DNA from 3 places in the Kluyvera georgiana genome. Region 3 is predicted to be linked to each of the others. Evidence: predicted binding sites of a transcription regulator. Region 3 holds the regulator's gene; each other region holds the start of a gene.

Region 1 (9,929 bases), 1.5 Mb from region 3:
TTCGCCGTTAAACTGGCGCACGCAGCCAAAAAGCTGTTCGGCTTCAACCCAGTCGGCGAAGATAACAGGCCCCTGGCTGGCAAAAGCGTCGTCGGCGCTGCACGCTGGCGTCATCGTGATCTTGCCACCGGTAACCTGATAATCGACGCCCGTCAGGGTCGATTCATCGCTATCGCGCAGAGAGCGTGTCGTTTGCGTCAGCAGGTGCAGATACTCTTTTTCTTCTGGCGCTTTGACCAGCAAGAAAGGGGAGACGCCCTGAGGGTGCAGAAACTGCTCAAGCGCGTAATGTAAACGAGCCTGCAGCTCGCTGAATAAAGAGTCGTGTTCTGAGGCTAAATCAGGCTGGGCAAATAGCGCCTGGAATGCTTCAGTCGCGGGGGCGAGAAAGCGCCGGGAAAGAGTATTTATAGTCAATGTCGCTATTTTTAGTCAGATGTAAAGTGCGTGATTATACCTGATGCCGCAGGGAAGCTCACGGAGAATACAGAAGTATCTTCTGCGGTGGCTTTTATCCCTATCACAGTTGCAGATTTCTTCTCAGCACATTGAGAAAAAACTGTTATCCTGAAAAGAGTTACACGGTCACACTGAGATCGCCATGAAATATCAACAACTGGAAAATCTTGAAAGCGGCTGGAAGTGGAAATACCTGGTGAAAAAACACCGGGAAGGCGAGCCTATCACCCGCTATATTGAAGCCAGCGCCGCGCAAGAGGCCGTCGATGTTTTGCTGACGCTGGAACATGAACCGGTTCAGGTTAATGACTGGATTGCCCAGCATATTAATCCGCAGCTGGTGAACCGTATGAAGCAGACGATACGTGCGCGCCGCAAACGCCATTTTAACGCCGAGCATCAGCACACGCGTAAGAAATCCATCGACCTGGAATTTGCGGTCTGGCAGCGGCTGGCAGGGCTGGCACAGCGTCGTGGTAAGACGCTCTCAGAGACGATCGTCCAACTAATTGAAGATGCAGAAAATAAAGAGAAGTACGCGAGTAAGATGTCCAGCCTGAAGCAGGACCTTGAGGCCATGCTAGGGAAAGAAAAATAGATTTAGCAGCGCTGAGGCTTGCTTCTGACGGCAGAAAAAGGCCAAAAAAAACCCCGCATTGCGGGGTTTTTTCATGAGACGAGAACTTAAGCCGCTGGCTGAGTTACAACGTCTTTAACGCCTTTAACTTCGATCTCTACGCGACGATCCGGTGCCAGGCAGTCGATCAGTGCAGCGCGAGCTTTCACGTTGTCACAGGTGTTGCCGGTAACCGGGTTGGATTCGCCCATGCCACGTGCAGAGATTTTGTCAGACGGGATACCTTTAGAGATCAGGTAATCAACAACGGACTGAGCACGTTTTTCGGACAGACCCTGGTTGTAAGCGTCAGAACCGATGCGGTCAGTGAAGCCCAGAACAACAACGGAACCGTCTTTCGGATCCAGGTTGCTCAGCTGGGAGTACATCTGATCCAGAGCCTGTTTACCTTCCGGTTTCAGGGTTGCTTTGTTGAAGTTGAACAGAACGTCAGACTTCAGAGTGAAGTGTTTGGTCTGTACTTCTGGAGCCGGAGCCGGAGCCGGTGCAACTACCGGAGCAGCAGCATCCTGCTGGCCGAAGCGGTAGGAAACGCCTACGCTCAGCATGCCGTTATCAGGACGTACGCCTACGCTGTTTGCGTCGCCGATGTTGTTAACCCACTGGTATTCCAGACGGGTAGCGATGTCACGAGTTACAGCCCACTCAACGCCGCCAGCGAATACTGGGGAAACGCCGGTGTCGTGATGATCGCCAGCTTTGTTGTTGCTGGAATCTGCACGCCATACCATACCACCCAGACGAGTGTAGATGTCCAGATCGTCAGTAACTGGGTAGCCCAGTTTAGCAGTCAGCTGAACGCCTTGAGCTTTCAGAGCGCCATTGGTCTGGCTGCCGGTGTATTCCATACGGCCCAGCCAATCGTAACCCATTTCGAAACCAACGTACGGGTTAACCTGGTAACCACCGAACGCGCCTGCGCCCAGCTGGCTGTTGTGGGTAGAACCGTTGTTGTTCAGGTCACTCTGGTACCAACCGGTGTCATGGTACTGGGACCAACCCAGTTTACCACCAGCATACCAGGTGTTGTCTTGCGGAGCGGCCTGCGCTACGGAAGCGAAGCCTGCCAGTGCCACTGCAATCGCGATAGCTGTCTTTTTCATTTTTTGCGCCTCGTTATCATCCAAAATTTGCCATGAAGTTCTAAATAGACTCACGGTTAAATCCTTCCACCGGGGGCGGGGCTTAGTTAAATACTTAGCAGAACTCTGCGGTGTTAAGCTGAGCACCCCTGGCGATGTAAAGTCTACAACGTCGTTGGAAACTTACAAGTGTGAACTCCGTCAGGCTTATGAAAAAAAAAGACTTGTATACGCAATATTTAACAAATGTGTCGAAAAAATAATCGACATAAAATTCGGGAAACCGCACCAGACCAGCATTCTGCCTGTAATCATTCAGAAAAACGGACAGATAAAAAAAATGCAAAAAAAATCCCAGGAAAATTCTTAATTTCGCTTAATGGTACAAATTTGAGTGAATTTTTAGCCCATTAAATTGTCCTGTTGGATGTAATGCGGTCTGAACTGGTCGCATAATGAACACCATTGCGTTACCTTCCTCCGCAGCGCTTTGTAAACGAGCATGTTCTTCTACGGAAAGTTCTTCGCTCAGCCAGCCGATAACGACACTATAATTACCGGTACGTGATGCGCGAACCATTGAGTCGAGCATATCGCACGGCGACATCTGACGAAGCTGCATGACTTTTGTTAGCGGCAGGCCGGAAGCCTGCACCCACTGGCGGCTTAACTTCTGCTGCGGCGTGAGCCACAGCTGCCAGCGTGATTGCTGGCCTAACTGCTGTAACAATGGCAGCAGCAACAGTTGCGCCATCATCGGTTGATCTTCACGATAGAGCACTTCACTAATTAAGGCGGCAGGGGTGCTGTTTACCGGAGTAAAAGCATGAGAAGCCGTTGTGGCGGCTGTGACAGAAGAACGATTTACGACACCAGAAGTATACATAGCTAATCCAACCTTGTGGGTTACTGTATGAATATACAGTACTACCCCAAAGTCTAAAGATCAACCTCATTTTCTGAAAGCATCTCGCAAAATTGCACAAGAAACACCCATGATGACAAATTCATCTTGCCGTCCCGGTAGAACTTCCCTATGTTGCTTGTTATATGAACAATTAATAAAATTAATGTATTCATGTCCATGATTATTAAGGATTAATCATGAAGATTATCTCTTATAAACGGATTTACCAATCTCAGGAATATTTCTCAGGATTGGGGAAGGTGAAGTCTCGGGCGCTGTTTGGTGGCTATAGTCTGGCCGTTGACAATACCGTCTTTGCTATGGTCGCAGAAGGTGAACTGTATCTGAGAGCGTGCGAAAAAAATGCCACGTATCAGGCCCAACACTCACCGCCACTGCTCACGGTACGCAAACGAGGGCATGCGCAGCAGCTTAACTATTTTCGCGTCGATGAACGGTTGTGGTCGAACAAATCTGAGCTGGTTTTGCTTGGTCAGTTCGCCCTTGAAGATGCGCAAAGTGAAAAGCGCCGACGAAGGCATTTACGGCTAAAAGATCTTCCCAATCTCTCTTTTCATATGGAACTGCTGCTGCATGAAGCGGGTATTAAAGATGTTCGTACGCTGCGAAATATGGGCTCGAAAACCGCGTGGATGCGGCTTCGACAGTTGCGTAAACAGCTGAGCGTGAATGTACTGTATTCGCTGGAGGGGGCTATCACCGGCGTCCATGCCGCGGCGCTCCCCGCGAAAACGCGCCAGGAGCTGGAAACCTGGGTGCAAAATTACACCCAGAAAAGGTGATTAGAGCATGACCTGCTTTTGCAGGCGGCAGATTTCAGGCAACAGCGAAATCATCAAGCCGATTTGTTGCAGGACCAATGGCTCTTTGCTGTCCGGGCGAGGATCGAGGTGATGGATCCTCGCCGCGAGCTCACGTAACGCCAGCTGAACCCGTTCTTCATCGGCGGGCAAATGGTGCAATGCGTCATCAACGTAGCAGACGGCATCGTCCAGAAGCGCCAGAATTTCTGCTGTCGTCAGCTTTTCACGATGGGCGCCGAGCGCCGAGATATAGCTGGTTAGCGTGTGGTTCAGGCACAGCAAGCGAAACGCGGTTTCCCGCATCTCTGCGGTGACCTTCGGTTCGGTAGACATATTCGAAACCACCGAAGCCAGTTCTGCATCCCGATTATGCGCATCGCGGCGGGCGATACGGTAGGCCAGGCGATTATCGCGGCCCTGATGATACTGCTCGAGAATCGCATCCAGATAGCGGCAGTTGGCGTCCACTGCGCGCTCCAGGACGCGCGGCAGGTTACGGAATTTCCAGTCTGGCCAGATAAAGCTCACCGCCAGCCAGGCAATACCACAGCCAATCAGCGTATCCACTACGCGCGGAAGCGCCACTTCGAATCCCTCACCAAGCAGGTTAAAGCACAGCAGGACGAGCAGGGTAATAAACATGGTGGCGTGAGCGTACTGGACGTTGCGAAACGCGAAGAACAGTACGCCGGTGACCACAATCAGTATCAGTTGACCTTCCAGCGATGGCACTAGCCAGAGAATCGGCAAGCCCAACGCCACGCCGACCAGCGTGCCAATAATACGCAGCGCCAGGCGATGGCGTGTAGCGTTGTAGTTTGGCTGACAGACAAACAGGCTGGTGAGCAAAATCCAGTAGCCGTGCTGTAACCCGGTAAACTGAATAAAGGCGTAACCAACGCACAGCACCACCGACATACGCACCGCGTGGCGGAACAGCGCTGACTCCGGCGACATGTTACGACTCAGGCGTGAAAGCATATCGTCAAAACCGTGCAGACTGTCATCAGCCAGAACATTCTCCGTTTCGCTGTTCGTTTGCGACGGCGTCTGTTCAGATTCAATGGTGGCCAGCTGTGCATCAATCGCCCGCAGGTTATTGAGCAAAAAACCCAGCGCTTTCATCTGCTCCGGTGCGGTACCGCTAGCGCGAACGCGATCCAGCGCGGCGTCGAGATGGGTAAAAGCGCGTTCAAAGCGGGCGTCATGCTGATACGGCGTCCGCAACAAAATAGCCTTAGCCAGATCCTGGCAGGCGATTGACTGCATGGAGAGCAGGCGCTGGAAGCGAAACATCACGTCGCTGTAGCGGAACTGGTCGCGTAACGCCTGATACTGTATATGCGATGAACTGGCCCGTTCGTGGATATCCTGAGCGACAAAATAATAATGCAGCGTACGGCGGGTGCTTCGCTGGCCGCGATCGCCGCGCAGACGCGTTAATAAAGACGCTTTCGTCTGGTTGAGTGTCGCCACCAGTTGGCCGTTTGCCAGCGCTAGCTCATACAGCGGCGCCTGATTATCATCGTCAAGATCCGGATCAAACAGGCGCGATTTCAGCTCCAGAAAGCGGGCAAGCTGTTCGTAGCTGCGGGCGAGGTTATCCTGTAACGGGCGGATGGGAAATATCAGGTGCCCGGTTAGCGTCAGGACGTTATACCACACGGCACCGGCAATCAGCAGCAGTGGCTGCTGATACCAGTGAGCGTAGAGCGATACGCCGAGCATCGTGTAAATGGCAATCAGCAGCGCGCCAAAGGCGATGGTGGCGTAGCGTTGCCCCAAGCCGCCCAGCAAAATAAACCCGATGGTCGAAACGGTGAGCCCCAACGCAAACAGCCACGGCCAGGGAAACAGCACTTCAACCGATGCTGAGGCGATAAAAAAGCAGATCAGGGTGATAACCAGGTTACGCAGCCGACCGGTCAGGCGATCGTCGAGATCCGTTAGCGCGGCAGCGACGACCCCCAGGGTGAGCGGGATGGTTAGCTTTGCATCGCCCAGCCACCAGGGCAGGGCGGTGGTGCCGATGAGGGCAATAAATATTCTGGCGTTGTACAGCCAGGTACTGTTCCATGTATAGCGGCGAAGCAGCGGGCTTAGCATAGCGGTTAAGGATCCTGATTACTGAAAACGGCGGCGGGCATTCGCTTCACGCGCCGCGCGCGCCACTTCTACGGGCACAACCCGACGTCCCACCGGCCACAGGGCAATAGCGGCTATTTTAAAGTTCGCAATCCCGACCGGGATGCCGATAATGCTGATGCATTGGGCGATGCCCGCCATAATGTGCGTCAGGCACAGCCACCAGCCGAATAGCACAAGCCACAGAATATTGAGCAGAGTGCCGCCCGCATTCATTACGCTACTTTTGGCCCCCGGTTCCAGTTCATCGACGTGCACCGCTTCGTTGCCGTACGGTACCAGCGACAGCTTCGTGATCTCCCAGCATGAGCGAGTCAGCGGCAGCGTAATGATCAGGACAATGCTGACGAGTGTTGCCAGCAGCCAGCCGAGCGTTGTCAGAAAACCACCTAATACAAAATTCAAAATATTCAGAACAGTACGCATAAATCCTCAGTGCAGCGCTGTGAATAATAAGACCTGTTGATTGTAACGTTTTTTTAGGCTGGAGCACCTATTCTCTGGCGGTTACACTGTGAGATATCGAAAAAGTCAGGATTCGGCACGACATGGAATTAAAAGCAACGACGCTGGGTAAGCGCATGGCGCAGCATCCTTATGACCGGGTTGAGATCCTCAACGCGGGCGTTCGGGTGTCCGGCCCGCAGCATGAATATCTCATCCCTTTTAATCAGCTACTGGCGATTAACTGCAAGCGCGGTCTGGTGTGGGGAGAGCTGGAGTTCGTGCTGCCAGAGGATAAAGTTGTGCGCCTGCACGGGACAGAATGGGGCGAGACGCAGCGTTTCCACCGTCATCTGCTGGGATTGTGGCAGCAGTGGAGCGCGGAGATGAGCGACATCGCCGCCGGGCTGCTGGACGCGCAGCTGGCGATTATTGCCGGTAGCCGCGAAGAAAACCGTTGGTTGACCCGCCAGCAGGCGCAGGGGATTCGCCTGCGGATCGTTAAAGCGCTGGAGGGGTTGCCGCTACCGACCCATCGGCTGGAAGAGTTTGATAACTGTCGTGAGAGTTGGCGGCAGTGCCAGGCATGGCTGGCAGATAAAGAGAGCGGGCGTGCGCAACACAACCAGCGCTATACCGACGCAATGCTGGAACAGTACAGCGACTTTTTTGCGGGTATCGAATCGTCGCCATTGAATCCGTCACAGGCGCGCGCGGTGGTCAACGGCGAGCGTTCGTTGCTGGTGCTGGCCGGGGCCGGTAGCGGTAAAACGTCGGTGCTGGTGGCGCGTGCGGGCTGGCTGCTTGAGCGCGGCGAAGCCTCGGCGGAACAGATTTTGCTGTTGGCTTTTGGCCGTAAGGCGGCTGAAGAGATGGACGAGCGCCTGCAAACGCGCCTGCATACCGATGCCATTACCGCGCGTACCTTCCATGCGCTGGCGCTGTCAATCATTCAGCAGGGCAGTAAAAAAGTGCCGGTCGTCAGCAAGTTGGAGAACGATGCCGCCGCTCGCGCTAAATTGTTTATCGCGTGTTGGCAGCAACAGTGTCGGGAGAAAAAGGCGCAGGCCAAAGGTTGGCGACTGTGGCTGCAGGAAGAGCTGGGCTGGGATGTAGAGGAAGACAGCTTCTGGGAAGATGAAAAAATCGTCAAGCGAATAGGTAGCCGCCTTGACCGCTGGGTCAGCCTGATGCGCATGCACGGCGGTTCGCAGGCCGAGATGATTGCCGGTGCGCCGGAAGATATTCGGGATCTGTTCGGCAAGCGGGTTAAGCTGATGGCCCCGTTGTTGAAAGCGTGGAAAGCCGCGCTGAAAGCCGAAAACGCCGTCGATTTCTCCGGGCTGATTCACCAGGCGATTATCATCCTCGACAAGGGGCGCTTCGTCAGCCCGTGGAAGCATATTCTGGTCGACGAATTTCAGGACATCTCCCCGCAGCGTGCGGCGCTGCTGGCGGCGCTACGTAAGCAAAACTCGCAGACTTCGCTTTATGCCGTTGGCGATGACTGGCAGGCGATTTACCGCTTTAGCGGCGCACAGCTGTCGTTGACCACCGCCTTCAACCACTATTTTGGTGAAGGGGATAACTGTGCGCTGGATACCACCTATCGCTTCAACAACCGCATCGGTGAAATTGCTAACCGGTTCATTCAGCAAAACCCGCACCAGCTGAATAAACCGCTGAACAGTCTGACCACGGGCGACAAAAATGCCGTCACCCTGCTCGAGGACGATAAGCTTGATGCACTGTTTGATAAGCTCAGCGGCTACGTGACGCCGGACCAGCGTATTCTGGTGCTGGCCCGTTACCACCACCTCAAGCCAGCGGCGCTGGAGAAAGCGGCCACGCGCTGGCCGAAGCTGAATATTGATTTTATGACCGTGCACGCCAGTAAGGGCCAACAGGCGGATTATGTGATTGTTCTCGGGCTGCAGGAAGGTTTTGACGGTTTTCCGGCGCCTGCTCGCGAGTCGATTATGGAACAAGCGTTGCTGCCCGCGCCGGAGGATTTCCCCGATGCCGAAGAGCGGCGTTTATTGTACGTGGCGATGACCCGCGCGCGTCTGCGCGTCTGGCTGCTGTTCAATAAGGCGCAGCCGTCGCCGTTCGTGGAGGTGTTAAAGCAGCTGTCGGTGCCGGTGGCGAGAAAGCCGTAATCGAAGAATGGAGCCGACACCGCGTCGGCTCCGGGAGCGTGAGGAATTATTTCAGGCGTTCTGCCAGATAGCGCTGATAGTCAGGGATCAGAATATCCACAGGTTCGCTGAAGTTAGGCGACTGAATAATGAAGTCGGCGGTGGCGGCGTTGGTGGCTACCGGAATATTCCAGACGGTTGCCAGGCGCAGCAGAGCCTTCACATCCGGGTCATGGGGCACGGCGTTGAGCGGATCCCAGAAGAAGATCAGCACGTCGATTTTCCCTTCCGAAATCAGCGCGCCAACCTGCTGGTCGCCGCCCATCGGGCCGCTGAGCATCGCCTGGACTTCCAGGCCTGTTGCCCGCTGCACCAGGTTACCGGTGGTGCCGGTCGCTGACAGCGTGTGGTTTGCCAGGCAGGCCTGGTGACGCTGTACCCATTTCATCAGCATATCTTTGCAGTGGTCGTGCGCGACCAGCGCGATGTGTTTACGCGCCGGTAAGGTGCGTGTTGTCAGTTCCATGTGTCTTTCCCTGAGTGTTGAATCCAGACAGATTACTGCATGCGAATCAAGCTGCAAGCCCTGATTGGCAAAAATTTGACGCCTGACATCAGCGGACTAGCGTACACTTAAGTGATTGGCCAGGAGGATAATGATGACTGAAAACGAGATTGCCAGCATTTTGACGACCACGCGAACCATCGCGCTGGTGGGCGCCAGCGACAAGCCGGACCGTCCAAGCTACCGGGTGATGAAATACCTGTTGGATCAGGGCTACCACGTGATTCCTGTTTCGCCGAAGGTTGGCGGCAAAACGCTGCTCGGGCAGCAAGGCTACGCCACCCTTGCCGAAGTGCCGGAGAAGGTCGACATGGTTGACGTGTTCCGTAATTCGGAAGCCGCGTGGGGCGTGGCGCAGGAGGCGATAGCTATCGGGGCGAAGACGCTGTGGCTGCAGCTCGGCGTGATTAACGAACAGGCTGCCGTGCTGGCGCGCAATGCGGGGATGCAGGTAGTGATGGATCGGTGCCCGGCGATTGAGATCCCTCGTCTGGGCCTCGCGAAATAAATGCGCGTTGTTGAGAATACAAAAAAACCCGCATAGCGGGTTTTTTATTAACGCGGCAATCAGTTACGCAGCCGCGGTGCCTGTAGCTGACGGCGGATGGTACGCGCCAGTTCATCCATCGTCGGTTGTTCTGGATGATCCTCGCTCGGCTCACTGCTCAACTGGGCTTCGGCCAGATAGGTATGCACCGGCTGGCCTTCGTCATCTTCCATCACCACGT
Region 2 (9,929 bases), 1.7 Mb from region 3:
ACTGGTCATCACCTTGTTACGACCGCTATTTTTGGCCGCATACAGCGCCCTGTCGGCAAACGAAATGCATTCATCAGCGGTGAAGTGCTTATCTGACGACGTAAAGACGCCGATACTGATGGTCATTGGCTCCGGCGTACGGTAAGGCGCGCGCTTCGCCGTTTCCTCCTCAACCTTACCGCGAATCCGCTCAGCCACCTGCATGGCGACTTCTGATGACGCGTTGCGCATCAGCACGGCAAATTCTTCTCCACCAACGCGGGCAATGATATCGCACTCGCGGATGGAACGTTTCGCCAGGTCCACAACGGTTTTGATGACCGTATCGCCCACCGGATGCCCATAACGGTCGTTGATACGTTTGAAGTGATCAATATCGAGAATCATCAAACTGATATCCTCCCGGGATGCCAGCAGTAGCTGTAGCTCTCGATAGAAATAGGCACGATTATAGATGCCGGTCAGCGGGTCGTGGTTCGACAGCTTCGTCGATTCTTTATGCATCACGAAAATGTCGTAGAGCAGGACATTAATCACAAAAAAGGTGCAGACCACCTCGATGCCGCGGCTGAGGTACCAGACAGGGAAATTATAATCGCTGAGATTCAGCAGAATAAGGTTGCTAAACAAGCTGGAAACGCAGAAGACCGCGATACTCACCCATAACAGGCTTCGCAGCTGCGTAATGACGATAGCCAGCAACAGCGTGATAAACCAGGCGGCGACGATCGCTATACCGTAATAATTATTCCACGCATTACGACCATTCAGTGATGTTGTACCAATCAGGTTGAGCGATATCTGCGGATTATAGCTAGATAAATTATGCGCCAGAATGGCCATCAGCAGGAAGACACAGGCCAGTACGATTACCCACACCTCGTCTTTACCTGAAGGTGCGATGTTCCGATTCATGCGATACACATAAAAGAGTGCGACCAGAACGGCAAACATCATGGTGAGTTGGCGGAACAGATAAAATATGGCCAAATCATTAGTAATCGATTTCAACGGGATGCATAACGCAATAAGTTGCTGGATAAGCGTTAGCGCCTCAAGCCAGTAGATATCTGCGACCAAAAAACCGAGCCCAAGAATGGCAACATAGAGTAGCTTTCTATTACAAATAAACTGGAAAAACATGAAGAAAAAGATAATTGCATCAAGTAATAGCAGTAACCCAGAAAAAACCAGGTAATAAATATCTGGGATAGCAATATTAAATGTTGTGAGATAGTCCGCTAACATAAACATCGCCGCAAGTAGGCAACATGCGGAGACGATACATAAACTCGTTCGACTATTTATTCTGGAACAACTTAGGCTCATTACGAGTCCTCCATGACCACTCTATATGTTATAGTCTGCTGAGATGCTAAAAAATATTGCGCTTAGTCAAACTTAGAATTCAAAAAAAAATAATTAGTGACTTGCTATTTATATACATCTGATTTACAGCGGAATTATAATTAATACCAATATGTTTTTTGAATTCATACGGCATGAATATGTCTACCATAGCATCAACCCCGGCTGGAGATAAATGCCCAAAAAACATATACAATTATATATAAATGAAGCTTACCAATAGATATTGCTAATAACCGCCCGAAGGCGGTATTGTCCTATTACGCCTCAGACTCCAACGCATCCTGGATAGCGTCAGCCAGTGTCGCCACTTCTTGAGAGACATTGCGCAGATCCATCTGTGAACGGATCCCGGAATTCGCCGTCGTGGCAGAAACCGCCGCTTTTGCTATCTCCAGCGCCGCCTGAACGGCCAGCAAACGCTTTCTGTTTTCAACCACATCGGCACCGGTTGCGCCATCAAGATCAAAGTACCCTTCTAACATTGTTCTCTCCTTTTAGTTTCTTTCCTAGTGTAGGGGGATAGACCTGCACACGCCATCAAAATCGGTAGGGCCATGCAACACCTGGTAACAATTGAAACACTACTCCATTTCATTCGCAGCCCCTAAAATGTCCGTGATTAATTATTCGATTTCTAATTGATTAATCGTTTAAACTAAACATCATCACAACGCACACAAAAACAATAAGTAACACGAATGTTATAAAAGGCATATATAGAGGACAGAAATGGAATTTAGTGAAATGCTCTGCGGCTTATTTGAGCAGGTCAGATGCAAGTCAGATTTCCTGCAGTTTTTAACAGAGTTAAAACAAAACAACATCTCGTATTACATTTATTTCGTCGCCACCGGCAATGTCAAAATTGTAACAACAACCGATTCCTATGTTGCCATGAAGAGTCATCGTAGCTTAATTAAGGTCAGTGCGGGTGGCAGTAGCTGTTTAACCAAAATTGCCGCCAGGCGCCATTTCACTGGCATCACTCATTTCGATCAATACTGCCGTGAGTTAGCCCGAGCGGGGGTATTTAAATGGGTGGTGGACGTTGAAGAGGTGAGCCGCCATTACTGGTCTAAAGATAACCAGCTATTACATACTGAGAATATTATTAGCCCTACGTAATTAGGTACCGATAAAAAAAGGGAGACTCGCCATTATGGCTATCTCCCTTTTTATCACCGCGCGGCGATCAGACTTTCAGCATTTTTACCGTGTCTTCTATATCGATCTCATCTTCCGAGAAAATCAGCGTCGTTCCCTGGAACGTCGTGATGGCCAGCTTCTTCAGCGTACGCATCTCACCCGGCTTGACATCGGCTTTGGGTTTGATGCTATTCATCAGTAAGCCCACCGACAACACCGCATTTTCTTTATCGATTCGGGTCTCCGCGGGAACCTCTTCGCTATAGACCAGGAAAGACTTGATGGATGTCAGCTTTAGCTTCTCGCCCGCAATGTAGATGTACTTGCTATCCGGGATCACCTTCACCGCATAGGCTGACAGCCCTTTGTTATTGGTCGTGGGTTCAAAAGTTACCGCTGCATCTTTTTTAATCAGCTCAGGGTTGGCAACCTTAATCACATGAAAATAGCGATTATCGCCATTTTCATCTTTGATAAATCCAAAACCTTTATCTTTAAACCACGTTGTGATTGTTCCATTCATCGCCGTTACCGCCTGGTTAATCGTTTATCAACTCAATTTTTTGCAGCGCGCAGTGTAATGCACAATGCCCGCGCAGACTATGTCTTTGGGTTAAGTGTGGATGATAAATTTCCTCTGGGCGAGCCCACCGGATTCGCCTGTTGGCGAAAAATTGGGTATCATCCGCTCCCACTCTCCAGCCGTGCAGCCAGATGTCTACCATTCTCGATACCTTTATTGCCCCACCTTGCCATGAGCAAATAGAGATACTCCATCAGGACGCGCATCTGCTGATTATCAATAAGCCCAGCGGGTTACTCAGTCTCTCGGGTAAAAACCCGCAGAATCTCGACTCCGTACACTACCGTCTGGTTCAGCAGTTTCCAGACTGCACGCTGGCCCACCGTCTGGATTTCGGGACATCCGGGCTGATGGTCGTCGCCCGCAATAAAGCGATCAATGCCGCCCTTTGTCAGCAGTTCAGCCAGCGTTCGGTGACAAAAACCTATAGCGCCCTACTTTGCGGACACCTACACGAGGATGAAGGAGTGATTGATGCGCCAATTGCCAAAGATCCTGCACGGTTTCCGCGAATGTCAATTTCCGCCGCCAATGGCAAGCCGGCGCGTTCTCGCTACCAGGTTGTGACACGCTTTTATCACGACCGCCTGGCGTTGACTCGCGTGCAGCTTATTCCTGAAACCGGGCGCACCCATCAGCTACGTATTCACTGCGAGCTATTGGGCTACCCAATTTTAGGTTGCGACCTCTACGGTGGCCGCGAACGCCCTGGAACCGAACAGACGCCACGTCTGATGCTGCATGCCAGCGCGCTGAGCTTTGTGCATCCCGTTACCCGGGAAAAGATTGACGCCTACAGCGCCAGTCCGTTTTAATCCGAAGCGGATTACCACATCAGGTCGTCAGGAATTTTGAAATCTGCGTACGGATCGTCTTCGTCCTGTACTTCCTGGCTGAGCGCACTGTGCAGAACGATGCTGGTTGCGTCACGCTGCGCGATTTTCTCCGCCACAACCGCCGGGATAATCGCGTATTCACTTTCGCCTGCCGCGTTAGTGGCGAGACGCGCAATCGCCAGACGGCCGTTAATCAGCTGAGTTTGCGTCGGCTTATCCACCGCAATTTTTTTGATCAAGTTATTGTCGGTAAAGTTAAAGTTGATATCGCCTCGGGCAACGGTGATGCGGTTCATCTCGATAAGCTGTTTAACCTGCGCCTTGTACTCTTTCGACAGCGTCGCCTGTTTCTGCTGCTCGCTCAGCAGCTTATCACGCTCAAGCTGGGCTTTTTTGTTTTCCTCTACGGCTTCCCTCGCTTCGCGGGCCTGAACGCGCGACTTTTTCGCCGTGCGCTGAACCTTAGCCATTTTTTTACTGGTGACCAGCCCTGCTTTTAGCATCTGCTCTTGTAAGGTCAGTTTTGTCATCTTCGCTCTAAACTCATTGATAAATTTTGCAAGATTATACCCGTAATGTTTGCGCCGATTCCAGATTGCAAAATAGCTTCCCCAGCCCGCGCATTTTGTACAAAAAATAAACATTGATCAAATACACCACAATCCGCTACAGTCACAGCGTTTTGCAGTTGATGTTAAAAGCATCATCCGTAAACGCCGTTGACGATCCTAAGCATTATCCAATGAGGTATACCGTGAAAGTAATTCCGCTGATTGCCCTGCCAGTAGTCTGGGCGATGAGTTTTAGCGTTTTTTCCGCTGATGCCCCGGCCAGCGCCGATGAGAGCACCGCAGAAGCATTAAAGGATCTCGACCGCACTCTGCCTGAATTAACCCCAGTGACTTTTGCCGCTGCCGATGAAAAACACAAGGTTCTGGTGTTCATCGATAACCAGTGCACTTTCTGTTCGCAGGTAGTCAAGAACATTAAGAGTTACAACGATGCCGGGCTGACTATGTCATTTCTGACCGTTGCCCCACCTTCTATTCGCGATTCCGTGATTGAAGATATGGGTCGCGTCTGGTGCTCAGACGATCGCCAGAAGAGTCTGCAAGGCGCCATGGCCGGTTTCCTGCCCAATAACGACACCAGCGCCAGCTGTTCGGATGAAGTGGTCAAACAATCGGCATTGGCCGAACGTCTCGGCATCCAACTGACGCCCACGATGATCGTGCTCGATAACCCGCCGAAGGTGATTCTGGGTAGCGCGAAACCTGACGCCATTTTGGAAAAGATTAGCGGTAAAGCCCTGTAAGCCCCGTATAGCATGCCGTTCGCTTTGATACACCCCGCCTGGCGGGGTTTTTTATTGCCAAATAAAATTGACACCACTGACCCAGACGGTTTATATACTGTTTTTATATACAGTAAAATGGAGTAAAAGCATGTTTGTGGAACTCGTCTATGACAAACGGAATTTTGAAGGTTTGCCTGGCGCGAAAGAGATAATCCTGGCAGAGTTGAGCAAAAGAGTGCGCACCGTATTTCCTGACGCGGAAGTCCGCGTCAAACCCATGATGACCTTACCCGCCATCAATACTGACGCCAGCAAGCATGAGAAAGAGCAGATAAGCAGAGTGGTGACAGAAATGTTTGATGAAGCAGAATTCTGGCTGGTCAGCGAGTAAGACAGCAGTACACGCAAATAAAGGGAACCCATCGGTTCCCTCAAGTCTGCAGCCCGCCGTGTAGAGCGGCGGTATCGAAAAGTGGATACCGCCTCATCCATGATCCTGACGCGAGTTGGTTTAACCGAGCGCGTTATTTCAGGTTGCTACGGAAAAAGTTAGCCAGTTTGTCGAAGGGGATCACGTCAGTGCGATCATACAGGTCGACGTGCCCGGCCCCCGGAACGACATACAGCTCTTTAGGCTGACCGGCGCGTTTGAAGGCGTCCTCGCTGAACTCTTTTGAATGGGCCCGGTCACCGGTAATAAAGAGCATCGGACGCGGTGAAATGGTTTCAATATCGTTGAACGGGTAGAAGTTCATAAACTTACCGATACTGCTCAGCATTGGTTTTGTCGTCAGTTCTTCTTTCTCGCCCTCCGGAGTATAGCCGCCGCGTTCGGTGCGGTAGAAATCAAAGAACTCGCGCTGAATTTCCGGCGTGGAAGCGTCCAGTTTATTCACGGTGCCCGGAATGTAAGCTGTCTCTCCCCCTTGGAACTCGGCAAACCGCTGCTCAATGGCCGACTGGATAAAAGCCTTGCGTTGTTCCAGCGTCTGGGAATGGTTAAGGCCGTTACGGAACGCGGCTCCCATATCATACATGCTGACGGTGGCGATGGCTTTCATCCGCGGGTCAACTTTCGCGGCGCTGATAACAAAGCTTCCGCTGCCGCAGATGCCCAGCACGCCGATGTTTTCCGGGTCAACAAACGGCTGTGTACTGAGATAATCAACCGCCGCGCTGAAGTCATCCGTGTAGATTTCCGGTGAAATCAGGTGACCCGGCTTACCCTCGCTTTCTCCCCAGAACGAGAGATCGAGCGCCAGCGTGACAAACCCCTGCTCCGCCAGCGTCTGCGCATACAGGTTTGCGCTTTGTTCCTTGACCGCGCCCATTGGATGACCAACGACGATCGCCGGGTTTTTAGCGTTCTGATTCATCGTTTTCGGGATAAACAAATTGCCGACCACGTTCATCTGATACTGGTTTTTGAAGGTCACTTTTTGCTGCGTGAGCTTATCGCTTTTATAAAAGTTATCAGCACCTCTGGACATATCCGCCGCAGAGGAGGCAAATGCGCTGATGAACAGCCCCAGCGCTAACGTGAATTTATTCATGATGGTTTCCTTATCAGGATTAGTGTTATCAATGGTCACCGGCAGATGCGTCTGCACGTGAGGTCAGGAAAATCAGTACGGTTGCAATAATCAACATCGCGGCGCTGGTCAGGAAGGTGCTCTGGTAGCCATGATGGTCGAACAGCAGGCCCCCGACGGTGGAGCCCAGCGCAATAGACAGTTGCACCATCGCCACCATCAGCCCGCCGCCCGCTTCGGCATTCTGCGGGAACGTGCGTGGAATCCATGCCCACCACCCCACGGGCGCGGCGGTTGAAATAAACCCCCACAGCCCCAGCAACGCCGTCACAATGGCCGCCTGGCTGCCAAACGCGATCAGGGCGAGTGCGACAATTGCCATCAGCACGGGAATCGCCATCAGGGTCGGGTAGAATCCGCGCTTCAATACCCGGCCAATCAGCGCGGTGCCGATGAAACCGGCCATACCGATGACCAACAGGATGAGAGTCCCCGCCGAGGCATCCACCTTCGTGACCGCCTCAAGGAAAGGCCGGATATAAGTGAAGAGCGTGAACTGGCCCATAAAGAAAATTCCCACACCCAGCATGCCCAGCGTGACCACCCGGCGGCGAAACAGCATGAAGACATTGCCGGCCCCCGCCGGCTGACGGGTAACCGGCATGGAGGGTAGGCTGAGCAGTTGCCAGACAAACGCGATGATGGCGACAGGTAACAGGCAGAAGAAGGCTCCCCGCCAGCCGATGACTGAACCCAGCCAACTGCCCAGGGGGGCAGCCACGACGGTTGCCAGCGCATTACCGCTATTGAAAATAGCCAGCGCCAACGGAACACGGTGCACCGGTACCAATCGCATCGCTGTCGCCGCCGACATCGACCAGAACCCGCCGACGACGATGCCAATCAGGGCGCGACCCGCCATATAGGTCAGGTAATTGGGCGCCATCGCGATGACAGCGCCGGAAAGCGCCATCATGCACGTCAGGCCGAGCAGCAGGATTTTCCGGTCAAGCGCGCCTGACACTCTGGAAATAAACAGGCTAGTCACTACCGCAAACGCGCCAGAAATGGCGATTCCCTGCCCGGCCATGCCTTCGGTAATATTCAGGGAGTGCGCCATCGGCGTCAGGAGGCTGACCGGCATAAATTCGGAGGCGATCAGGGCGAAGACGCACAGCGTCATGGCAAACACGCCGCCCCAGTGCGCCCGCTGTTTTTCACTTGCTCCGTTGTTGTTTCTGGTTTCAGTTTTCTGATTACGCATTTAGCCTTTCTTTTCTGTAGATAATACGATGCCCTCCCCTTGCGCCTTCAGGCCTGCAAGAGACCCCGAAGCGACGACGTGAGGGATAAGTCTGGTGGTAAAAGGAAATGCGTTTTTTTGAAACGCGTGACCGCTTAGTCTACGGCCCTGATCTGTACCCTAAGCGGTCCGTGGCGCTGCAGGGCGGGCAGCCCTGAATCGACTTTGCCAACCGGGATCAGTGAACGGGCGTAAGGTCTACCCTGGACAAAAATCGCCAGGTTGCCCCAGGGCGCGTAGAAAGTTATATCCCCGGCTTGCGGCGTCATGCCTTCTGGAGCCTGTGCCGTAGAAAGCCTGCGCGGTAGATCGCTAATGCGCTCTATATCGGCGTAATCCTGCAGCGTGAGGCTGAGGGGAAGCAGTGACGCAAAATCCCGCCCTGTCGGTGTGTTATAGAGGGTGGCGGTCGCGGTCTCACCGTTCACAACGATCTCAATTTTCATCAGCGTCTCCTGTACGGCTACCCGTTTGTTGTTACCCGCCATCACGAACTGCGTGACGCACAGCAGCCCGATAAAGAGCAGAAGCAACAGCGACGTTTTGCCATCAGCATTTTGCGTATTGTTTAGCATTGACTTTTTCATCGCATTATTGTTACCAATAGGCAGCGGCAAAACTAGCTAATGAATGCTTAATAGCCTTATAAGTAAAATTTATAAATAGCCAGGAAACAAACGTGGCAAGACGCAACCTCAACGATTTACTCTCTTTTGTCACCGTGGCGCGGGAAGGCAGCTTCACGCGTGCCGCCGCGCTGCTTGGCGTGACCCAGCCAGCGCTGAGTCAGGCGATTTCCGGGCTGGAAGAGCGGATGCAAATCCGCCTGCTGACGCGGACAACCCGCAGCGTGTCCCCGACGGCCGCCGGGGAGCGCCTGCTGCAATCAGTGGGCCATCGCATTGACGAGATTGAGGCTGAGCTGGATATGCTGACCGAACTGCGGGACAAGCCTGCGGGGACCGTCCGAATAACCTGCGGGCCGAACGTGCTGAAAACGACCCTTCTGCCTAAACTGACGCCACTGCTGCGCGAGTATCCGGATATTCATATCGAGTTCGATGCAAACCACGGATTCCGGGATATCGTGGCAGATCGTTTTGATGCGGGCGTACGGCTTGGTGACACGATCGATAAAGACATGATAGCGATGCCAATCGGCCCGAAACTGCGTATGGCAGCGGCAGCCTCGCCCGATTATTTCGAACGATATCCGATCCCCCAAACGCCCCATGATCTTACACAGCATCAGTGTATTAATATGCGTATGGTCCGATCCGGGGGGATTTATGTTTGGGAATTTGATCGGGAAGGAGGAGAACTGAACGTCCGGGTTAACGGACAGTTGACATTTAATACGTCGGAACATGTTGTCGACGCTGCGCTGGCTGGGTTAGGCATCGCCTTTTTGCCCGAAGAAGAGTTCGGCTCACACATTCGAGAAGGTCGTCTCGTACACGTACTTGAGTCCTGGTGTCATCCTTTTCCAGGCTACTATCTTTATTACCCCAGCCGTAAACAGCCTTCACCGGCTTTTTCACTCGTTGTTGATGCGCTGCGTATGAACAAGAAAATGTAGGGTTAAAAGCAGGTTCGGAAATGATGATACACAAGGATAAATGTTTGTCTCCGTGTGTTAAAAAACCTCCTGATATCACAGAGAAAATAGCGAACAGGAACCGCTCAAAATGATGAAATATTTATCGCTGCTGGTCGTGGTGATGCTTGTAGGATGTACAAGTGCACCCAACTTGCCGCCTACGGATACCATTGTGGCTGTTAAACCTACCGAGTCCGGCATTATCGCCAGTTCAGCTAAATACGGTTACCGTTTTAACCGTAACGGTGTACCTCAGGAGTA
Region 3 (9,929 bases):
CCGTCCGGCCATCCGCGTATTCGCAACCTATGCGAAGTGGGATGAAAAATGGGGTTATGACAACGGTATCGCTTACAAAGATACCAGCGCGAAAACCTACAGCCGCGGCGACAGCGATGAGTGGTCCTTCGGTGCCCAGATGGAAATCTGGTGGTAATTCAGCATTAACCTGACGTAACAACCGACGAGGGGCGCAAGCCCCTCTGTTCCTTGAGGTTTAGCGCGCTATTGCCTGGCCACCGCTAGAACCATGCTTTCTGAGGTCATCATAATGAAAATGAAAAAAAGTCTCGTTGCTCTCTGCTTATCCGCTGGATTAATGGCGAGCGTCCCGGGCATTAGCCTCGCTGACGTCAACTACGTGCCGCAAAATACCAGCGCCGCGCCGACCATCCCGACCGCAGCCCTCCAGCAGCTCACCTGGACGCCGGTCGATCAATCTAAAGTTCAATCCACCCAAATTTCTACCGGTGGTCAAAGCCTGAACGTTCCGGGAATCACCGGTAACGTCGTGGCCTACAGCGTTCCCGCCAACATTGGCGAGCTGACGCTGACGCTGACCAGCGAAGTGAGCAAACAAACCAGCGTCTTTGCACCGAATGTGCTGATTCTTGATCAGAATATGACGCCTTCTGCGTACTTCCCAAGCAGCTACTTTACCTATCAGGCGCCTGGCGTGATAAGCGCCGACCGCCTGGAAGGGGTGATGCGCCTGACGCCAGCGCTGGGCCAGCAAAAACTCTATGTTCTGGTGTTTACCACCGAGAAAGATCTCCAGCAAACCACCACGCTGCTGGACCCGGCCAAAGCTTACGCCAAAGGCACCGGTAACGCGGTGCCGGATATTCCCGATCCAGTTGCTAAACACACCACCGACGGTCTGGTGAAGCTGAAGGTGAAAACTAACACCAGCTCCAGCGTCCTGGTCGGCCCGCTGTTTGGCTCCTCCGGCCCGGCGCCGGTCACCGTCGGCAACACAGCGGCACCGGTTGCCAGCGCGCCAGCGGCGGCCCCGGTTGTGGCGCCCGTTGCGGCTCCGGCAGCAAAAACAGAACCGATGCTCGACGATACGGAAAGCTACTTCAACAACGGGATTAAACAGGCCGTAGCGAAAGGGGATATCGACAAGGCCCTGAAACTGATGAATGAAGCTGAACGCCTGGGATCTAAATCTGCTCGTTCCACCTTTATCGGCGCTGTAAAAGGCAAGGGGTAAGTTCTCCCCGCAGCGCTGATGTTTAGGCGAAGCCTTTCGGTGTGCCCTGTCGGGCACACCTTTTTTATACACCTCATCCTTCACGCTGCGATGACGATCGGGATATAGCGCAAAGCAAACTGTTGCACTGCTGTTGCGCTAATGATCGTATTTGACCATTCCTGCACCCCCTCCTGCGGTTTTCTGCGATACAATGGCGAAACGCTTTGTATTGGAGAGACAGGCATGTCGCACCCTGCACTGACGCAACTGCGCGCGCTGCGCTATTTTGACGTCATTCCCCCGCTTGAATCCGCTCAGCGCGACTGGCTGATGCTGGAAGATTCGATGACCAAACGGTTTGAGCAGTTTGGGAAACCGGTTAGCGTAACGCTGTTAAACGAAGCGTTTGTCAGCCGCGATGCGCTGGTGGAAGAACAACACCTGTTGCCAGAAGAGTCTCGCTATTGGTTGCGAGAAATATTATTGTGCGTCGGCGGTGATCCGTGGCTTGCCGGGCGCACCGTGGTACCAGAGTCGACCCTCTGTGGGCCCGAGCTGGCGCTACAAAACCTGGGGCAGACGCCGCTGGGTCGTTATCTGTTTACGTCGTCGACGCTGACGCGAGACTTTATTGAGATAGGCCGTCATGATGCGCTGTGGGGGCGTCGTTCCCGTCTCCGCCTGAGCGGTAAACCGCTGCTGTTAACCGAGCTGTTTTTACCGGCATCGCCGCTGTACTAAGAGGAAGAAGAAGAATGGAGTGGAGTCTGAAGCAGAACAAGCTGCTGGCTTACCATCGACTGATGCGTACGGATAAACCGATCGGCGCGCTGCTGCTGCTGTGGCCGACGCTGTGGGCGCTGTGGGTTGCCTCACCGGGCGTGCCGCCGCTGTGGATCCTGGCGGTGTTTGTGGCGGGCGTCTGGCTGATGCGCGCCGCAGGCTGTGTGGTCAACGATTATGCGGATCGCAAATTTGACGGCCACGTGAAACGCACGGCCAACCGTCCGCTGCCGAGCGGCGCGGTCACGGAGAAAGAGGCCCGTACGCTGTTCATCGTGCTGGTGGCGCTCTCTTTCCTGCTGGTGCTGACGCTCAACACGATGACCATTCTGTTGTCGGTGGCGGCGCTGGCGCTGGCCTGGGTTTACCCGTTTATGAAGCGTTATACCCATCTGCCGCAGGTGGTGCTGGGGGCGGCGTTTGGCTGGTCAATTCCGATGGCCTTCGCGGCGGTCAGCGAGTCACTGCCGCTGAGCTGCTGGCTGATGCTGCTGGCCAACATTCTGTGGGCGGTGGCTTACGATACCCAATATGCGATGGTTGACCGTGATGATGACGTGAAGATTGGCATCAAATCCACGGCGATTCTGTTCGGTGATAACGACCGCCTGATCATCGGTATCCTGCAGGCATGCGTGCTGGGGCTGATGGCGCTCATCGGCTGGTTGAACGGTTTGAACTGGGAGTTTTATTGGTCAATCCTGATCGCCGGCGCGCTGTTTGTCTACCAGCAGAAGCTGATCCGCCACCGTGAACGCGGGCCATGCTTCCAGGCGTTTCTGAATAACAACTACGTGGGGCTGGTGCTGTTTATTGGGCTGGCGATGAGTTACTGGCACGGCTGATAGCGTTATCTCGCCCGCTCTCGTGCATTGAATACAAAAGTCCTCGCCTTTGGTTGGGGACTTTTTTTATTTATCGCGTTATTATTTAAGCTGTGCCATTATTTTTTTTTGCATCAGGAAATGATGTAATCACTCTATTTGTTATATGTCGAAATGGAATTATTCACGGAATTTATTCTTATGGAACAGAAAACAGAGCTTGAATATCTTTATTCTGAATATGTCGATAAATTAGAACTCCCCCCACTGGAAAGTATAAGAAGCACAATCTCTACTTTTTATACTCAAACGACCACCTCAAAATATTTTTCCTTCGTATATCTTGCACGAATAATGAATCGTCGGTTTGTGAAGAAAATGGTGCATGATAGTGATTTTACTTTCCCAATCTATGCCGGTATGGCGTTCATCGTTCTGGGCATTTATACCCTGATAAACAGGGGGAAAGTAGATACTTTTTACGGTGATGGTTTTAGATTTGATACTTTCTTTCTTATTATGCTCGGCATCGCGCTGTTTGTCAGCGCCTATCCCTTTTTTGTCGCAAGCTTTAACCGTAATGCACAAGAAAAAACGCGAGAGGTTTACTATCTGGTCGACCTTGTGAAAGTGGTATTGGCCTTTTTCTTGCTGCTGTCGCTGATGGTTTTTCCCCTGTCATGGTTTGGGTTTGTTGAATTTAGTATTCGGGGAATATATAACCCGTAAATATAAATAGACTTATATGCAAAAAAAGGGCGAATATAAATATTCGCCCTTAATCTTTTACGCCTCTTCCTGCGTCACGCTTTCTATCGTCAAACGCACGTCCGAGGTAATCAGGCCCGCCATCATCTGGTAAACCTTCATCGTCTCTTCCGGCTCGGCGTCGCCGCTGTCGCTGATATAGCCTTCATCGCGCAGGGTTAACACCAGCGACGAGAACACCGCTTTATCGAAGAACTCCGGCGAGTTGATGCCGTGCAGCACCGACAGGCGCTGCGCCAGCGTACGGCTCTCTTTCTCCAGCGTACTGCGGTTCATCGACGGGTTGCCGCTCAGCAGCCAGAAGGTGATTGCGTAGCGTTGCAGCGTTTCACGTGCGCCTGCAGCCAGCAGTTGCAGCGTGCGGGAGTGCGATGCGTTGATGCGCAGCTCGCCGTTTTGCTCGCTAATCAGCGCCTGACGCGACATTTCGGCGATCAGCGTATCGATGACTGCCGGTAGCTCTTCAGGCGTCCAGCGCAGGAACAGCTCGGCTTTCAGCATCGGATACAGCGTCTCGATCATACTCAACACCTGGTCGCGGGAGATCTGGCGATGTTGAGTCATGATGGTGGCCAGCAGCGACGGCATAATCAGCATGTGCGCGATGTTGTTGCGGTAGTACGTCATCAACACCGCCTGCTCGCGCGGCAGAATGATGATGTCGCCGATAGTGTCTTTCTCAACTTCGAACTTATTCATCTGCAGCGCGTGGTCGATAAGCTCGCTGGCGGAGGCTTTTGGCGCGGTAGCATCCGGCGCGTACGGCGCGTTACGCATTAACGCCAGGTAGCACTCCAACTGCTGCGTCAGCTGTTCGCGGGTCAGCGAACGCTGGCGAGAGGCCAGCAGCGCGGTGCAGCACAGGTTCATGGCGTTGGCGGCACCGGCGTTGTTAATGCGCACCATCAGCTCACCCGCCAGTTTATTGACGGTCGGCGTCAGCCACGCCGGGCGTACGGCTTCGATCGGGTCGATCGACTCGCGCCACTCCGGCACGTGGTGATTCAGGTAGTTCATTAACGGCATCGGTTCGCCGAAGTTGACGTAGCCCTGGCCGAGATTACGCAGCTTGCTCAGCCCGCGCAGCATCTGCGGCAGGCTCTCTTTCTCTTTCGTTGCGCCGCGCAGCTCTTTGGCGTAGGTACCCACTTCCATCACGTGCTCGTAGCCGATGTAAATCGGCACTAACGTAATCGGGCGAGTACCGCCGCGCAGCATCGCCTGAATGGTCATCGACAGGGTGCCGGTTTTCGGATCCAACAGACGACCGGTACGGGAACGCCCGCCTTCCACGAAGTATTCAACGGAGTAGCCGCGGCTAAACAGTTCGCCGAGGTATTCGCGGAACACCGTGGAGTAAAGCTTGTTGCCCTTGAAGGTACGGCGAATGAAGAACGCGCCCAGACGGCGGAAAATCGGGCCGGCAGGCCAGAAGTTCAGGTTGATACCCGCGGCAATGTGCGGCGGCACCAGCCCCTGGTGATAGAGCACGTAAGAGAGCAGCAGGTAGTCCATATGGCTACGGTGGCAGGGCACGTAGACGATTTCATGGCCGTCGTGCGCCAGCTGGCGTACGCGCTCGGCGTTATGGACATTAATCCCCTGATACAGACGGTTCCAGGTAAAGCTGAGGATACGGTCGGTCAGGCGAATCATCTCATAGGAGAAGTTAGCCGCAATCTCTTCCATCAGCGCAATAGCGTTCTGCTGCGCTTTCTCGTGCGAGATTTTCTTACTGCGCGCTTCGTCTTCTACCGCCTTCGCGATGGCTTTCGATGCCAGCAGCTTTTTGAACAGGTCATGACGTGCCGGCAGACGCGGGCCAACCGCCGCCAGACGCTGACGTGCAAAGTGCATACGCGCGACGCGCGCCAGCTTCTGCGCAATGATTTTGTCGGTGCCGTGTTCGTCGGCCATGCGGCGCAGCGAAACGGACGGCGAGAAGCGTACGAAGCTATCGCGGCCCAGCCAGGAGACGGCGAAGAATTTCTGGAAGCCGTTGAGCATTCGCAGCGGTGGATTCTCTTCGCCTTTCTCTCGGCCCGGTGAACGCCCGAACATCACGGAGACCGGCACCATTTGCACATCCAGGTCTGGATTGCTGCGGTGCAGATCGAGGTAGTCGTGGAACAGCTTGATCGACTCTTCTTTCGGCGTGTAGTAGGTGAACACGCGCGGGCCGCCGTGGATAAACACGTAGCGCGGCAGCAGGGTGCCGTCGATTTCCAGCGGTTCAAGCGGATCGGGTAAATCATGCGCCAGACATTGGGCGCGCAGCGTCAGTAGGTCGGCCTTAGAGTTATAAGGCAGGACGTACATAATAGGACGCGAGGTATCAAGCCCCAATTCCTGTGCAGGTTCTGCGGGAATAGACTTGCTTTTTACCAGTACGCTTAATGGTAAATTCAGTAATTTGTAGTAAATTCGTGGCCAGCCGGACATAAACGATGTAAAGCCTCTGGTTAATCATGCAAATGCGCGGCAAGAATATCAGAAAGTCAGCAGAATTTCTGTTCTACCGCTTCATAACACGCATTGTCATTGACGTAATAACAAAAAAGGTTCTTGAGATGGCCAATAATACCACCGGGCTCACCCGAATCATCAAAGCAGCAGGCTATTCCTGGAAAGGATTTCGCGCGGCGTGGATTAACGAAGCCGCATTCCGCCAGGAGGGTGTCGCGTCGGTGCTGGCGATTATTATCGCCTGCTGGCTGGATGTCGACGCCATCACGCGCGTGCTGCTCATCGGCTCCGTCCTGTTGGTGATGATAGTGGAAATTCTCAATAGTGCACTGGAAGCGGTGGTGGACCGCATCGGCTCCGAATACCACGAGCTGTCCGGGCGGGCAAAAGACATGGGGTCGGCGGCGGTGCTGCTGGCGATTTTCGTCGCGCTCATCACCTGGGGCACGCTGCTGTGGGCGCATTTCCACTAAAGCTGTGAAAACTGCCTGATTTCGTGCGTTTTATGGTTTCAAAATAAACACTAGCTGTATATACTCACAGCATAACTGTATATACACCCAGGGGGCGGAATGAAAGCGTTAACGACCAGGCAGCAAGAGGTGTTTGATCTCATCCGGGATCACATCAGCCAGACGGGCATGCCGCCGACGCGTGCGGAAATTGCTCAGCGCTTGGGGTTCCGTTCCCCAAACGCGGCTGAAGAGCACCTGAAAGCGCTGGCGCGTAAAGGTGTCATTGAGATTGTCTCCGGCGCTTCTCGCGGTATCCGCCTGCTAGTGGAAGAAGAAGAAGGTCTGCCGCTGGTAGGTCGCGTCGCGGCGGGCGAACCGCTGCTGGCCCAGCAGCATATCGAAGGCCATTACCAGGTTGATCCGTCGCTGTTCAAACCGAGCGCCGACTTCCTGCTGCGCGTTAGCGGCATGTCGATGAAAGATATTGGTATTATGGACGGCGATCTGCTCGCGGTGCATAAGACTCAGGACGTACGCAACGGCCAGGTCGTGGTCGCACGTATCGACGAAGAAGTGACGGTAAAACGCCTGAAAAAACAGGGTAACGTCGTCGAACTGCTGCCGGAAAATAGCGAATTTAAGCCGATCGTGGTCGATCTGCGTCAGCAGAATTTCTCCATTGAAGGGCTGGCCGTTGGCGTTATCCGCAACGGCGAATGGCTGTAAAAACGCTCCCTCTCTAATGGCTGCGATACATCCGCTATCGCAGCCTTTTTTCGTTCTGGTTGATACCCATGTCGCTACTCACTTCCGCTGATAAAGCGCTGTGGCGCCTTGCGCTACCGATGATCTTCTCCAACATTACCGTACCTCTTCTGGGTCTGGTCGATACCGCCGTGATCGGTCACCTGGACAGCCCCGTCTATCTGGGCGGCGTCGCCATCGGGGCGACGGCGACCAGCTTCCTGTTTATGCTGCTGCTGTTTTTACGCATGAGCACAACCGGCCTGACGGCGCAGGCCTTTGGCGCGAAGAACCCGCAGGCGCTGGCCCGCGCGCTGGTGCAACCGTTGATGCTGGCGCTGGGCGCCGGGCTGCTGATCATTGTGTTTAAAACCCCGCTGATTAATCTGGCGCTGTCTATCGTCGGCGGCAGCGGTGAGGTGTTAGAACAGGCGCGCCGCTTCCTCGCCATTCGCTGGCTCAGCGCGCCTGCTTCCCTGGCAAACCTGGTCCTGCTGGGCTGGCTGCTCGGCGTGCAGTACGCCCGCGCACCGGTAGTGCTGCTGGTGGTGGGGAATGTGCTGAACATTGTGCTCGACCTGTGGTTGGTGATGGGTCTGCACATGAACGTGCAGGGTGCGGCGCTCGCCACGGCGATTGCCGAATATGCGACCCTGCTGGTCGGGTTGGGGATGGTGCGCAAGGTGATGGCGATGCGCGGCATCTCCTGGGCGATGCTGAAAACCGCCTGGCGCGGCAACATCCGCCGCCTGCTGGCGCTCAACCGCGACATTATGCTGCGTTCCCTGCTGTTACAGCTGTGCTTCGGCGCGGTCACCGTCTTTGGCGCGCGGCTCGGTGGTGAAGTGGTGGCGGTGAACGCGGTTCTGATGACGATGCTCACTTTCACCGCTTATGCGCTGGACGGCTTCGCTTATGCGGTAGAGGCGCACTCCGGCCAGGCGTATGGCGCGCGCGATGGCAGTAAACTGCTTGAGGTCTGGCGCGCCGCGTGCCGTCAGGCGGGTGTCGTGGCGCTGGCTTTTGCGCTGGTATACGCCGTGTTTGGCGAAAATATCGTCGCGTTACTTACCTCGCTGCCCGAACTGCAGCAACTGGCCGATCGTTACGTGCTGTGGCAGGTGGTGCTGCCGGTGATTGGCGTCTGGTGTTATCTGCTGGACGGCATGTTTATCGGCGCCACGCGAGGCGCCGAGATGCGCAACAGCATGGCGGTTGCCGCCGCCGGTTTTGCGCTGACGCTGCTGGCACTGCCGGTACTCGGCAACCATGGGCTGTGGCTGGCGCTGGCCGTTTTCCTCGCGCTGCGCGGCCTGTCGTTGGCATATATCTGGCGACGCCACTGGCGAAATAACAGCTGGTTTTCCTGATGTGATGGTTAAAGATTCCGAATAGTGAATCATGCTCAGAATGACTGACTACAATTAACCTCACGCTTAGCGAAAAAGAGTTCACACTCTCTCGCTATTCATTCACTGACGATCGAGGATTCAATGATGAATAAAGACGAAGTCGGCGGTAACTGGAAGCAGCTTAAAGGTAAAGTGAAAGAGCAATGGGGCAAACTGACCGATGATGACATCACGGTGATCGAAGGTAAACGCGATCAGCTGGTCGGTAAAATCCAGGAACGTTATGGATACGCAAAAGATCAGGCGGAAAAAGAGGTGGATAGCTGGGATAAACGGCACAACCACCGCTGGTAACGCACTCCTCCTGCCCATGCGTACAGGGAGGTACGCTCCCCATTAATCCCGCGTTAGCGGGATTTCTTTTTAGTATGAATCGTATGGTCGTGATGGCAGTGCTCATGCGCGCGACAGGCTTCAACTTCCACGCAGGCGGAACACAGCCCGTGCGCTTCAATGACGTTGTGGCGCAGCGCAAAGCCCATCTTCGCGGCCAGCGTATGCATGATGTCCTCTACCCCTTCCGCACACTCTTCTTTCACCACGCCGCAGCGATCGCAGATGAACATCGCGGAGGTATGAGTCGGCTGATCGAAAAGGTGGCACAGTACGTAGCTGTTGGCAGACTCGACCTTGTGCACAAAGCCCTGCTCGAGCAGAAACTCTAGTGCGCGGTAGACGGTTGGCGGCTTGGCCTGCGGCTCTTTCTCGCGCAGTAGATCCAGCAGGTCATAGGCGCTAATGGCCCCTTCCTGCAGACTCATCAGGCGCAACACTTCCAGACGTTGCGGAGTCAGGCGCACGCCGCGTTGCGCGCACAGCTTTTCAGCTTGCGCTAACAGTTCTTGCGTGGTGGTCTTATCCATTGGCGTCCTCAGGTCACGGGGAAATGAGCCTCTACTTTACCATGTTATGCCGGAAACGCCGAGTTTCCACAGGTGTGCTATAGCTGTGTTATAGCAGGTGTACTTCACACTCAGGATGAAAAATGATGAAAAGACCCGACTGTATTCGCCATTGGCACGACGTTGAAGGACCCGATGACTCAACCTATCCCGACAGCGATGAACGCTTCTCTATCGGCGCGCCGCTAGCCCGCGCGCTGGGGCTGAGACATCTTGGTATTCACCACGAACGCTTGCCGCCAGGCCGCCGCACGTCCTACCCGCACGCTGAAAGCGACGAAGAGGAGTTTATCTACGTGCTGGAAGGCTACCCACAGGCGTGGATCAACGGCTATTTATGGAAGCTGGAACCGGGCGATAGCGTAGGCTTTCCGGCC

Evidence for each region. The regulator LexA, encoded in region 3, represses DNA repair genes until DNA is damaged. The targets are predictions, from matches to a motif close to TNCTGTATGTACATACAGNA.
Region 1: a site for LexA is predicted at 3,086-3,105, ahead of sulA (SOS-induced cell division inhibitor SulA). Genes of this name have one in related genera too.
Region 2: a site for LexA is predicted at 5,347-5,366, ahead of ABTW00_RS13820 (DinI-like family protein). Genes of this name have one in related genera too.

What each region holds. Positions count from the first base shown of each region.
Region 1 covers NZ_CP158865.1:3,139,846-3,149,774, reverse strand. The annotation lists gene ABTW00_RS15075 (AAA family ATPase) at 1-417, opposite strand, end outside; gene matP (macrodomain Ter protein MatP) at 602-1,057, shown strand; gene ompA (porin OmpA) at 1,144-2,199, opposite strand; gene sulA (SOS-induced cell division inhibitor SulA) at 2,555-3,064, opposite strand; gene ABTW00_RS15055 (TfoX/Sxy family DNA transformation protein) at 3,283-3,888, shown strand; gene yccS (YccS family putative transporter) at 3,889-6,015, opposite strand; gene ABTW00_RS15045 (YccF domain-containing protein) at 6,034-6,480, opposite strand; gene helD (DNA helicase IV) at 6,603-8,657, shown strand; gene mgsA (methylglyoxal synthase) at 8,704-9,162, opposite strand; gene ABTW00_RS15030 (CoA-binding protein) at 9,296-9,709, shown strand; gene hspQ (heat shock protein HspQ) at 9,769-9,929, opposite strand, start outside.
Region 2 covers NZ_CP158865.1:2,896,940-2,906,868, forward strand. The annotation lists gene ABTW00_RS13785 (MASE4 domain-containing protein) at 1-1,329, opposite strand, end outside; gene ABTW00_RS13790 (hypothetical protein) at 1,629-1,853, opposite strand; gene ABTW00_RS13795 (DUF1398 family protein) at 2,101-2,496, shown strand; gene ABTW00_RS13800 (cold-shock protein) at 2,564-3,040, opposite strand; gene ABTW00_RS13805 (RluA family pseudouridine synthase) at 3,232-3,915, shown strand; gene ABTW00_RS13810 (DUF2058 domain-containing protein) at 3,927-4,466, opposite strand; gene ABTW00_RS13815 (thioredoxin fold domain-containing protein) at 4,691-5,251, shown strand; gene ABTW00_RS13820 (DinI-like family protein) at 5,382-5,624, shown strand; gene ABTW00_RS13825 (alpha/beta hydrolase) at 5,758-6,786, opposite strand; gene ABTW00_RS13830 (MFS transporter) at 6,815-8,029, opposite strand; gene ABTW00_RS13835 (cyclophilin-like fold protein) at 8,164-8,643, opposite strand; gene ABTW00_RS13840 (LysR family transcriptional regulator) at 8,748-9,647, shown strand; gene ABTW00_RS13845 (hypothetical protein) at 9,757-9,929, shown strand, end outside.
Region 3 covers NZ_CP158865.1:4,608,249-4,618,177, reverse strand. The annotation lists gene ABTW00_RS21875 (maltoporin) at 1-157, shown strand, start outside; gene malM (maltose operon protein MalM) at 272-1,216, shown strand; gene ubiC (chorismate lyase) at 1,442-1,939, shown strand; gene ubiA (4-hydroxybenzoate octaprenyltransferase) at 1,954-2,826, shown strand; gene ABTW00_RS21855 (hypothetical protein) at 3,007-3,534, shown strand; gene plsB (glycerol-3-phosphate 1-O-acyltransferase PlsB) at 3,592-6,015, opposite strand; gene ABTW00_RS21845 (diacylglycerol kinase) at 6,144-6,512, shown strand; gene lexA (transcriptional repressor LexA) at 6,612-7,220, shown strand; gene dinF (MATE family efflux transporter DinF) at 7,289-8,608, shown strand; gene ABTW00_RS21830 (CsbD family protein) at 8,735-8,944, shown strand; gene zur (zinc uptake transcriptional repressor Zur) at 8,998-9,513, opposite strand; gene ABTW00_RS21820 (cupin domain-containing protein) at 9,639-9,929, shown strand, end outside.